Regions from separate parts of the Streptomyces sp. NPDC054866 genome, predicted to be linked through region 1. Evidence: riboswitches for the same ligand, from Rfam matches in the RefSeq annotation. Region 1 holds a riboswitch; the other holds the start of a gene.
What was found. Region 1 has a riboswitch for cyclic di-AMP ahead of ACWGI2_RS00485 (M23 family metallopeptidase). Riboswitches for the same ligand answer to the same signal wherever they lie in the genome.

Region 1 (5,595 bases):
ACGCCGTGGTGCCGTCCTCCCCCACCCAGGGGATCGCCGTGACGATCACGGCATCGCAGGCGTCGTCAGACAACGCGTCGGCCAACGCGGCGCGGAAGTCCCCGGGGGTCGCCCCCGTGGTCAGATCCACCGGCGGCATCGGCCGAAGCCCATCGGCGACGCACGCGTCGTACGTGAGAAGCCCGAGCGACTCGGAGTTGCCGAGAATCGCCACCCGCGGCCCCGCAGGCAACGGCTGCCCCGCGAGCAGCAGCCCCGCATCCACCATCTCGGTGACGGTGTCGACCCGGATCACCCCCGCCTGGCGGAGCAGCGCCGACACCGTGGCATGCGGAAGCCGCGTGGCCTGCACCGCGTGCCCGGTGGGCGCGATCCCGCTGTGCCGCGCCCCCTGCACCACGACCAGCGGCTTCGCCGTCGCCGCGCGCCGGGCGAGGCGCGTGAACTTGCGCGGGTTGCCGATGGATTCGAGGTACATCAGGGCGACATCGGTGTCCGGGTCCTCGTACCAGTACTGGAGGACGTCGTTGCCGGACACATCCGCGCGGTTGCCCGCGCTCACGAAGGTCGAGAGGCCCGCGCCACGCCGGTGCAGACCGGAAAGCAGCGCGATGCCGATCGCGCCGGACTGCGTGAAGAGACCGATCCGGCCGCGCTCGGGAGGATGCGGGGCGAGCGACGCGTTGAGCCGCACATCCGGCGACGTATTGATGACCCCGAAGGCGTTCGGGCCGAGGATGCGCGTGCCGTACGACCGCGCCTGGCGCACCAGTTCGCGCTGCCGCTCCCGCCCTTCAGGACCGCTCTCCGCGTATCCGGCGGAGATCACGACGAGCCCGAGCACCCCGCGCTCACCGCACTCCGCGACGGCCTGCGGCACCCGCTCGGCGGGCACGGTGACGACGGCGAGCTCGACGGTCTCGTCGATGTCCCGCACGGAGCGGTACGCGGGCGCTCCGTCCACCTCGGTGCCCTGGTCGAACGCACTGTTCACCGCGTACAGCCGCCCCGTGAAGCCCGCCTCGCGCAGGTTCCGGAGCACACTGCGCCCCACGCCCCCCGGCGTGCGCCCGACGCCGATCACGGCGACCGACTTCGGCGTGAGCAGCCGCTGCACGGACCGCGCCTCGGCCCGCTGCTCACGGGCGCGCTGCACGGCAACGGAGCGGTCCGTCGGCTCCAGATCGAATTCGAGACGTACGACGCCGTCCTCGAAGCTGCGCTTCTGCTGATAGCCCGCGTCCGTGAAGACCTTGATCATCTTGGTGTTGGCGGGCAGCACCTCGGCGGCGAAGCGGCGGATGCCGCGCTCCCTGGCGACGGCGGCGATGTGTTCGAGGAGCGTGGAGGCGACACCCCTGCCCTGATGCGCGTCCTGCACGAGGAAGGCGACCTCGGCCTCGTCGGCGGGCGCGCTGGCGGACATGCCGCGCTCGTCGATGCGGTCGAAGCGCACGGTGGCGATGAACTCGCCGCCCACGGTCGCCGCGAGACCCACCCGGTCCACCTGGTCGTGATGGGTGAAGCGGTGCACGTCCTTGGCGGACAGGCGGGGGTAGGGCGCGAAGAAGCGGTAGTACTTCGACTCGTCGGAGACCTGTTCGTAGAAGCTGACCAGGCGCTCCGCGTCCTCGGCCGTGATCGGCCTGATCCGGGCGGTGCCTCCGTCACGCAGGACGACATCGGCTTCCCAGTGGGAGGGGTATGCGTGCCGGTCCGACGGGGTCTGCATGGGCCCAGGGTACGGGTCGCGGGGGCGCCTTGGCCGGGGCAGGCTAGGAGACGTCGAAGGGCGGGACGTGGGCCCCGTGGCGCGAGGACGTACGGTCGACGGAGCACGGACCATCGGTCGGCACGGTACGGACCTACGGCCGGCGGAGCACTCGTGACGGCATGAGACACTGGTCTAGACAAGTGTGAGACATCTGGAAGGGCAGCAACACATGGCTGAGCGCCGCGTCAACGTCGGCTGGGCCGAGGGCCTTCACGCCCGACCCGCCTCCATCTTCGTCCGCGCGGCCACCGCCGCCGGCGTCCCCGTGACGATCGCCAAGGCTGACGGCAACCCCGTGAACGCCGCCTCCATGCTCGCGGTGCTCGGTCTGGGCGCGCAGGGCGGCGAGGAGATCACCCTCGCCTCCGACGCCGAGGGCGCGGACGCCGCTCTCGACCGTCTGGCGAAGCTGGTCGCGGACGGCCTCGAGGAACTCCCCGAGACCGTCTAGTAAAGACTGATACTCATACACCGAAGGGCCCGCCCGAAATAGGGGCGGGCCCTTCGGTGTTTTTTTCTGCTTCGGGCAGCGGAAATAATGCCCCGACGGAATACCCTGTCGAATAGCACTTCTTTGTATACGGCGCTTCTGTTAAAGGCGCAGACCCGCCGTGTTTACGGAATGTTGCGAACCCCTCACAGCCGAGAGATTGCGCCCGAAGCGCAGCCGGTGCGCGGACGTCGTCCGTTCCGTGTGGGCGGCGGTGAGCGACCTGGCCCTTTCCGCGTCCCCGCGAGCGACGGCGTCGACGATCGCGGCGTGCTCGGCCCAGGCCTCCGCGGGGGCGGCCGACGTCTCGACCACGTACATCCAGGCGATCTTGTGCCGGAGCTGCGTGAGCAGTGCCGTGAGGCCCTGGCTGCCGGACGCCTGGGCGAGCGTCTCGTGGAACCAGCCGCCCAGGGAGCGCAGATCCTCGCTCTGACCGCGCCTCGACCGCTCCTGGCCGAGCCTGACGAGGCCGCGCAGGACCTTCAGGTGCGCCTCCGTGCGGCGCTGTGCGGCGCGGGCCGCGCCCAGCGGCTCCAGGAGCGCGCGTATCTCCAGGAGGTCGGCCGCCTCCTGTTCGGTGGGCTCCGCGACGCACGCGCCCGCGTGCCTGCGCGTGACGACGAACCCCTCGGCCTCCAGGGTGCGCAGGGCCTCGCGCACGGGGACGCGGGAGACTCCATAGCGGCGCGCCAGCAGTTCCTCGGTGAGCCGGCCACCCCGTTCGTAGACACCGGAGACGATGTCGTCCCGGATGGCCGTGCATACCGAGTGCGCGGGAATGCGCATGACTGACCTCCGCCTTAATCCCCGCGAAACGCGGTCGATCGACGCCTGTTCAGCGACTCTATTGCAGAACGGCTGAATTTCCGACGGTCGACCGAAATCCAGGGATACTTTTAGCCAAAGGAGATACGGGAACGGCGAAAGCCCCGGCTCTCGACGAGCCGGGGCTTTCGTTGAATCAGTGCGCTTCGCGCGTCCGCCTGGATCGGCGTGGATCACGCGACCGCCCGGGATCGGCGTGGATCAGACGTTGACGCCGTGCGAGCGGAGGTAGGCGACCGGGTCGATGTCCGTGCCGTAGTCCGCGCCGGTGCGGGCCTCGAAGTGGAGGTGCGGGCCGCTGGAGTTGCCGGTGGAGCCGGAGAGGCCTATCTGCTGGCCCGGGGTGACCGCCTGGCCGACCGTGACACCGAGGGACGACATGTGGCCGTACTGGGTGTACGTGCCGTCGTTCATCTTGATGACCACGTTGTTGCCGTAGGCGCCGCCCCAGCCGGCCTCGACGACGGTACCGGAGCCGACCGCGTGGACCGAGGTGCCGGACGCGGCGTGGAAGTCGACGCCGGTGTGGCTGCCGGAGGACCACATGGCGCCGCCGGTCTGGTAGCCCGTGGAGATGGACGAACCGGTGATCGGCGACACGTAGCTGTTGAGGCGCTTGCGCTCGGCCTCGCGAGCGGCACGCTCCTTGGCCTCGCGCTCCTTCTTGGCCTTGGCCTTCGCCTCGGCCTCGGCCTTGCGCTTCGCCTCCGCGGCCTTCTTCTTGGCGGCCTCTTCGGCCTTCTTGGCGGCTGCGGCGTCGTCGGCGGCCTGCTGCTGGGCAGCGGCCTGCGCGTCGATGCTCTGGGCGAGCGAGTCGCCCACGGAGATCGCCTGGGTCAGGCCGGTGTGCTCAAGGGCCGCGTCGTCGGCGGCGAGCGCCGGAGCGGCCAGGCCTCCGATGACACCAGTGGTGGTGAGGGCGGCGACGCCCGCCACGTTCGCGGTCGTACGCGTGAGGCGGCTCGGGCGACGGTGCTTCCCGGTGGCACGGGTGAACGCCATGAAGCGGCTGATCCTTTCCTTCCTTCTCGCCTACCGGGTTAGCTGACGGGTTCGGAGCAGGAAGGTCTCCTACGAGTCCCTCACCTCACGGCGAGGTTCCCGATTCACCCCAAGGGGACATGTGGGTCCCCGGCTCCCCTGGCTCGCGCCGTACGGGGACTCGGCGATGACCGTCCGGTGCCGCGGGTGCGGCGTACTGCATGACGAACAGCCGGACCAGACGCTAAGCGGGGCGTCTTTCAAACGACAAACGGATCAGAGCTTTTGTAGCGCACGCCACAGGTCAGACACGTAACCTCCATAGCAATTCGGACATATGAGGACCCCAGTGGCATTTTCTCGCCACTGGGGTCCCGATATGTCCTGACTGTCACTCAGCTCGCAGTCACCCCGCGCTCACCCCGTGACCACACTCACTTCACCGATGCCGAGCGCCCTGACGGGCTCCTCGATCTGCGCGGCGTCACCGACGAGCACCGTGACGAGACGGTCCTCGGGGAAGGCGCTCACCACGGCGGCTGTGGCCTCCACGGTTCCGGTGGCGGCCAACTGGCGGTACAGCTGGGCCTGGAAGTCGTCCGGCAGGTGCTGCTCGACCTGGTCGGCGAGAGTGGCCGCGACGGACGCCGCCATCTCGTACTTGAGCGGGGCCACACCCACCAGGTTCTGGACAGCCACATCGCGCTCGGCGTCCGTCAGGCCGTCGGCCGCGAGGGTGCGCAGGACCTTCCACAGGTCGTCGAGGGCCGGGCCCGTGGACTCGGTGTCCACGGAGCCGCTGATGGCGAGCATCGCGGCTCCCGTAGCCCCCTCCGGGGAAGAAGGTGCGGCGGAACGCAGGACCTGGGCGAACGCCCGTACGCCGTAGGTGTATCCCTTCTCCTCGCGCAGGACGCGGTCCAGGCGTGAGGTGAGGGTGCCGCCCAGGCAGTACGTGCCGAGCACCTGCGCGGGCCAGACGCGGTCGTGCCGGTCCGGTCCCACGCGGCCGATGAGCAACTGCGTCTGGACGGCGCCAGGGCGGTCCACGATGACGACACGGCCTGTGTCGTCCGCGATCACCGGGGGCACCGGACGCGGCTCGGCGGTGCCGCCCGTCCAGGCGCCGATGGTGTCGGCGAGGACGGCGTCCAGGTCGATGCCGGTCAGGTCGCCCACGACGACCGCGGTCGCCGTGGCGGGGCGCACGTGCTTCTCGTAGAAGGTGCGCACCGCCGCCGAGTCGATGGCCGTGACCGTCTCCTCGGTGCCCTGGCGGGGGCGCGACATGCGTGAGGTCGCCGGGAAGAGCTGCCGGGAGAGCTCCTTGGCGGCGCGGCGCGCCGGGTTCGCGGCCTCGTGCGGGATCTCGTCCAGGCGGTTGCGTACGAGGCGTTCGATCTCGCTGTCCGCGAAGGCGGGGGCGCGCAGGGCGTCGGAGAGCAGGCCGAGCGCCTTCGGGAGGCGGGAGACCGGGACTTCGAGTGAGACGCGGACGCCGGGGTGGTCGGCGTGCGCGTCC
Region 2 (5,595 bases), 1.5 Mb from region 1:
CATCGCGCTCTACATCAACTCCCCCGGCGGCTCGTTCAGCGCGATGACCGCGATCTACGACACCATCCAGTTCGTCACCTGCGACGTGGAGACGACGTGCCTCGGGCAGGCCGCGTCGTCGGCCGCCGTCCTGCTGGCCGCGGGCACCCCCGGCAAGCGGTTCGCGCTGCCCGGCGCCCGGGTGCTGATCCACCAGCCCTCGCTCGCCGAGCCGGTCCACGGCCAGACCTCCGACCTGGCGATCCAGGCCGACGAACTCCTGCGCACCCGCGCTCAGCTGGAGAAGCTGCTCGTCCAACACACGGGCCGGAGCGCGGAACGCGTCGCGGCCGACATCGAGCGGGACAAGATCCTCACCGCATCCGAGGCGGTTGACTACGGCCTGGTGGACCGGATCATCGCGAGCCGCAAGTCGTCCCTCCGCACACCGGACGCGGGGTGAACCGCCGATGCTGCCACCCGAGCTCCCTCCGCTGCCCGCACTCACCCGCGCCGAGGGCGAGTTGATCGACCGCTACCTCGAAGTGGTCGACCTGGTGGGCCGGATCAACCCCGCCCGCGCCTCGGACACCTACGGCGGACTGCGCGCCGCCCAGGCCCTCGTCGGCAGGGCGACCGCCCTGCGGGACGCCCTGACGCTCATGCATCAACGGGGCGAGAGCGCCGTGCACGCGCCGACACTGGCCAGGGCGCTGCGGGCCCTCGACGGAGAACGGCGGTCGGGGCGGGTCACCGTGCCGCCTCCGGCGCCGTCCTGAGCGCCCGTCACCTCCTCGCCCGAAGTCCGGGGTGTCCGGGGCCGATCTCAAACGAACCAAACGGGCTACCTCGTTCGGCGTAGACATTCGTCGTTATTCGGGCCGTCTTCAGTTGCGTCAGATGTGTACGCGGGGGCCGGAATTCCTCGTTCCGGTGCTGGTCGAACGATCGTCTGGTGCCATGTCCGGATCCCGAATCCGACCTTGTCCACCCGAACGGTTCAGCCGTGAGGAGCCTCACAAAACGCCGTTTCGGCTCGGAATTCTTGCCCTTGACGGGTCAAGATCCCTTCCGACGACAAGCCCCCGCCACAGCGGCGGGGCGGTCCGGGCGGACGCCGAGTCCTGCCGCCACCCGGATGACCGGTCGACATTGGTGCTTTGGCAGGAGTGGAGGACCCAGGCATGACGGGTCGGTCCGGAAAGTCCGGACGACGGCCCTTGGGGTGAAGCCGCACACCGCGGCCGGGCAACTTTGTCAGCCCGAATCCGACAGGTCATCCTTCACAGGCGGTTGACGAAGGGTTGCGCATGACCGCGCTGAATCATGTTCCGTCGCTGCTCACCAGGGCCGGTTCCGTATCGGCCCTCACGCTCGCCGTCGTAGGCGGCACCCTCGTGGCCCCGGGGCTCACGTCGGAGGCAGAGGCCGCGACTCACGGGACGAAGGCGCTCAAGATCGCCGCCTCCAAGAAGGGTTCGCCGTACCGCTACGGAGCGACGGGGCCCAACCGGTTCGACTGCTCGGGCCTCACCCAGTACTCGTTCAAGCGCGCGGGCAAGAAACTGCCACGCACCGCCGGACAGCAGTACAACAAGACCCGCCACGTCTCCGCGTCCAACCGCGCACGGGGCGACCTGGTCTTCTTCCACTCGGGCCGGAACGTCTACCACGTAGGCATCTACGCGGGGAAGGGCCGGATCTGGCACGCCCCCAAGTCGAACACCGTGGTGCGACTCGAGAAGATCTGGACGAAGAGCGTCTCGTACGGCCGGGTGCGCTGATGGCCCGTCACTGATCGCCGGTCGCTGACCTGTCGGAGGGCGGTGGCGGTGGCCTCACGGCCGCTGCCGCCGCTCGGCCACCGCTCAGCCACCGCTCGGTCTGCGCTCTGATCGGCGCGCCCGCCAGGCGTGGAGCGCGTCGACGCGGATACTCGTGCGCCATGGCCGAAAACAACAGTTCTTCCACTGCGGGTGAACCGCCGCGCAACGAAACGCGCTTCGAACGTGCCGATCGCAACTTCTCGGAGATCCTCCAGGAACTGCGGGTCACGCAGGCCGGGGTGCAGATCCTCTTCGCGTTCCTGCTGACGCTCGCCTTCACCGAGCGCTTCCCCTCGCTCGACACGATGCAGCGCGCCACCTACGTGACCACGCTGCTGCTCGCCGTCCTCTCCGCGGCGTTGTTCACCGCTCCGGCCGCCGTGCACAGGTCGCTGTTCGGGCAGCACGCCAAGCCGCTGATCGTGCGGGTGTCGTCCCGCCTCGCCGGTATCGGTCTGGGGGTCCTGGTGTTCGCGGTCTCCGGCGCCGTACTCCTGGTCGTCGACGTGGCGGTGGGCAGGACCGGCGGGATCATCGCGAGCGCGGGCACGCTGGTGGTGTGCGCGGGCCTGTGGGGCCTGCTCCCCCTCCTGGTGCGTGGCGCGGCGGACAAGAACGAGGGCCGGGGCGACGACGGCAAGGCATCGGGCACGTCGCACGACATCAGGCCACCAGGGCCTCGGTGAGGAGCACCAGGCCGAGCACGCTGAGCGCGACGCCCGTGCCGCCCTCGATGGCGCGGGCCGTACGCGGCCTGCGCAGCCACCGCCCGAGCCGGTCGACCAGGAGCGCGACGACCGGGAACCACACCAGGGCGAGGGCCACGATGATGGACGCGAGCAGCAGTGTCCTCGGCATCGCGGGGCTGCCCGCGGGGACGAACTGGGGCAGCACGCTGAGGAAGGTGATGGGCGCCTTGGGGTTGAGGGCGTTGGTGAAGAACCCCTGCCGCAGGCTCCCCCCGACCGCCACCTGCTCCGCACCCTCCTGAGTGCCGAAGCTCTCCAGCGGCCGCGCCGCCGACCGCAGCGCGCGGTACCCGAGGTAGAGGACGTAGGCCCCGCCCGCGGCCTGCAACGCCCGGAAGAGCGTGGGAACCGCCGCGAGGACCGCCGCGACCCCGGCCACCGCGAGCGCCGTGTGCACCAGGAGCCCGCCCGCCACACCGATCGCGCAGGTGACCCCGGCGCGGCGGGAGGCGAGGGCGTTGCGCACCACGACGGCGAAGTCGGCGCCCGGCATGGCGACCATGCCCGCGGCGACTCCGGTGAAGGCGACCAGTTGTGCGTCCATGGCCTCAAGGCTGCCGTTCTTCTGCCTTCAGCAGGTATGTGGAATATCCTGGGTCTGCCTTAAGCAGGCCTTTAGCCCCACGCCGACGGGCCGCCGCACCGCCCGCCGGCTCCTGCACCGGGAGAGACCATGTACGACCCGACGCGGCTCGCCGCACTGGTGGCGGTCTCCGAGGCCGGGTCGATCACCCGCGCCGCCGAGCGCCTCGGCTACACCGTGCCCGCCCTCTCCCAGCAGCTGGCCAAGCTCGAACGGGAGGCGGGCACCGCGCTCCTGGTCCGGCACCACCGCGGGGCACGGCTGACCGGCGCCGGTGAGCTGCTGCTCGCGCGGGCGCGCCGGGTCCTTGACGAGATGGAGCAGGCGCGGCACGAACTGGCCCAGCTTGCGGGCCTTTCCGGCGGCAGGCTGCGCGTGGGGACCTTCACCACGGCCGGGATCCATCTGGTGCCGCCCGCGCTGACCGCGTTCCGCCGCGCCCATCCGGACATCGATCTGACGGTACGGGGCTATGAACCGCCGCTCGGCATCGCGGCCGTGGCGGCGGGCGAGGTCGACCTGGCCCTCACGCACACGTACGAGCCCGCGGATCCGGTGCCGCTGCCCGCGTCCGTGACGGCGGAGCCGATCCTGGTCGAGGAGCTCGTCCTGGTGACCTCGCCCGGACACGCGCTCGCGAACTCCCCCTCACGGCTGCCCCTGAGCGAGCTCGCCGGGCAGCCGCTCATCAGCATGGCGCCGACGCATCCGCCACGTCAGGGCGTGGAGTCCGCGCTCGTGCGGGCCGGCGCGACGCCCTCGGTCCTGGTCGAGACTCCGGGCTACGCGCTGGTGTGCGCGCTCGTCAGCGCCGGGCTCGGCGTCGCCGTCGTACCGGAGATGGTGGCGCGGACGGCGGCGACACCGGTGGGGATGAGGCCGCTTGAGCCCGGCATTCTGCGCCGCACGATCTCGGTCGTCCACCGCGCCGACGAGTCGCATCCGGCGGCGGACACCTTCCGGGCCCTGCTCCGGGGTGCCTTCGGACGCTCAGCGGGGTGAGGGCGAGACCGAGGGGGCCGTGGCCCCGTCGCGGACCGGCGCGGTCCACGGCAGCGCGATCCAGACGGTCTTGCCGCCCTCGGGGGTGGGCGTGACCGACAGCCTGCCGCCGCACTCCATGGTCAGCCAGCGGATGATCACCAGGCCGCGGCCGTTGTCCTGCTGGACGGCGGCGGGCAGCCGCTTGGGGTAGCGGGGATGGCTGTCGGTCACGCCGATGCGCAGCTGCTCGTCCCGGTCCAGCTCGATGTCCACCCTGAACGTGGGCGACTCGCCCCGGGTGTGCTGGACGGCGTTCGTGGCGAGTTCGGAGACGATGAGCCGGACCGTGTCGGCCGCTTCGGTCTCGCCCGGCAGGCCCCACTCGGCAAGGATGCTCGAGACGTATTTCCGGGCCGCGGAGACCGAGGCAGGATCGCTCGGCAGGGTGACGGATGCTTCCTGAAGGTCTGCCATGGCGACGTTGTCCCTTTCCCACCGGGGCTCGGCTCCGACTCGTAACGAAGGCACGAGGACAGTCCCGGAATGGTGCTTCGCGCCAGCCTGCCACTCTTGGACCCCTCACAGGTGGCCATCCACCAAGATGTGCATATATCTGTCGCTCAAAGCGGTGAACTCTGCTACGAGAGACCGTATTTGGGCGCGAGGTCGGCGCTTCCTCTACTGTCGCCCCTGAAGAGGCCAGGGGAGGCCGGAAAAGGGAACACTCCGTCGGGAAGGAGACGGACATGCGGTACGGTCCCGCGGTGCGCCGCCGGAAACTCGGCGCCGAACTGCGTGCGCTGCGCACGCGCGCCGGGCTCACCAGCGGCCAGGCGGCGGGCCGGGTCGGCTGGCATCAGTCGAAGGTCAGCCGGATCGAGACCGGGCGTAGCAGCGTCAAGGCGGCCGACGTAGGACTGCTGCTCGACGCGTACGAGGTGGGGGACCCCCAACTCCGCCAGTTGCTGGTGGCATTGGCGGGCTCGGACGACGACGGTGGACGCCGCCACTGGTGGCACGCCTATCGCGAGCTGCTGCCGCCCGCCTACCGCGACTTCATCAGCCTGGAGTCACAGGCCTGTCGGATGCGCACCCTGGAGACCACCGTCGTGCCGGGCCTGCTCCAGACGCCGGACTACGCGCGTGCGGTGACGCGGGCCGCGCTCGACGGGCTGCCGGACGAGCAGGTGGACACGCTGGTGGAGGTGCGTCTGGCACGTCAGGACGTACTGCGCACGGCTCCGCCGCTCCGGCTGAGCGTGATCCTGGACGAGGCGGTGCTGCACCGGCCGGTGGGCGGCAGTCAGGTGCTCGCGGGTCAGTTGAAACGGTTACTGGAAGCCGGACAGTTGCCCCATGTACGACTTCAGGTGTTGCCGTTCGCCGCCGGAGAGCACGTGGGTCTCATCGGCTCTTTCGTTATCTTCTCATTTCCGAACATTGCTGATCTGGATGTGGTTGTTCTCGACCACTT

Region 2: linked by a shared signal. The riboswitch ahead of ACWGI2_RS07040 (C40 family peptidase) and the one ahead of ACWGI2_RS00485 (M23 family metallopeptidase) in region 1 are both predicted to bind cyclic di-AMP.

The regions. Positions count from the first base shown of each region.
Region 1 is NZ_JBSGZA010000001.1:120,042-125,636, reverse strand. Features, by position in the region: gene ACWGI2_RS00500 (bifunctional acetate--CoA ligase family protein/GNAT family N-acetyltransferase) at 1-1,732, opposite strand, end outside; gene ACWGI2_RS00495 (HPr family phosphocarrier protein) at 1,944-2,225, shown strand; gene ACWGI2_RS00490 (GntR family transcriptional regulator) at 2,367-3,053, opposite strand; gene ACWGI2_RS00485 (M23 family metallopeptidase) at 3,294-4,094, opposite strand; cyclic di-AMP (ydaO/yuaA leader) riboswitch at 4,107-4,270, opposite strand; gene ACWGI2_RS00480 (M16 family metallopeptidase) at 4,491-5,595, opposite strand, start outside.
Region 2 is NZ_JBSGZA010000001.1:1,640,659-1,646,253, reverse strand. Features, by position in the region: gene ACWGI2_RS07050 (ATP-dependent Clp protease proteolytic subunit) at 1-442, shown strand, start outside; gene ACWGI2_RS07045 (hypothetical protein) at 450-758, shown strand; cyclic di-AMP (ydaO/yuaA leader) riboswitch at 1,126-1,286, shown strand; gene ACWGI2_RS07040 (C40 family peptidase) at 1,290-1,763, shown strand; gene ACWGI2_RS07035 (DUF6328 family protein) at 1,925-2,491, shown strand; gene ACWGI2_RS07030 (LysE family translocator) at 2,469-3,098, opposite strand; gene ACWGI2_RS07025 (LysR family transcriptional regulator) at 3,228-4,139, shown strand; gene ACWGI2_RS07020 (ATP-binding protein) at 4,128-4,595, opposite strand; gene ACWGI2_RS07015 (helix-turn-helix domain-containing protein) at 4,868-5,595, shown strand, end outside.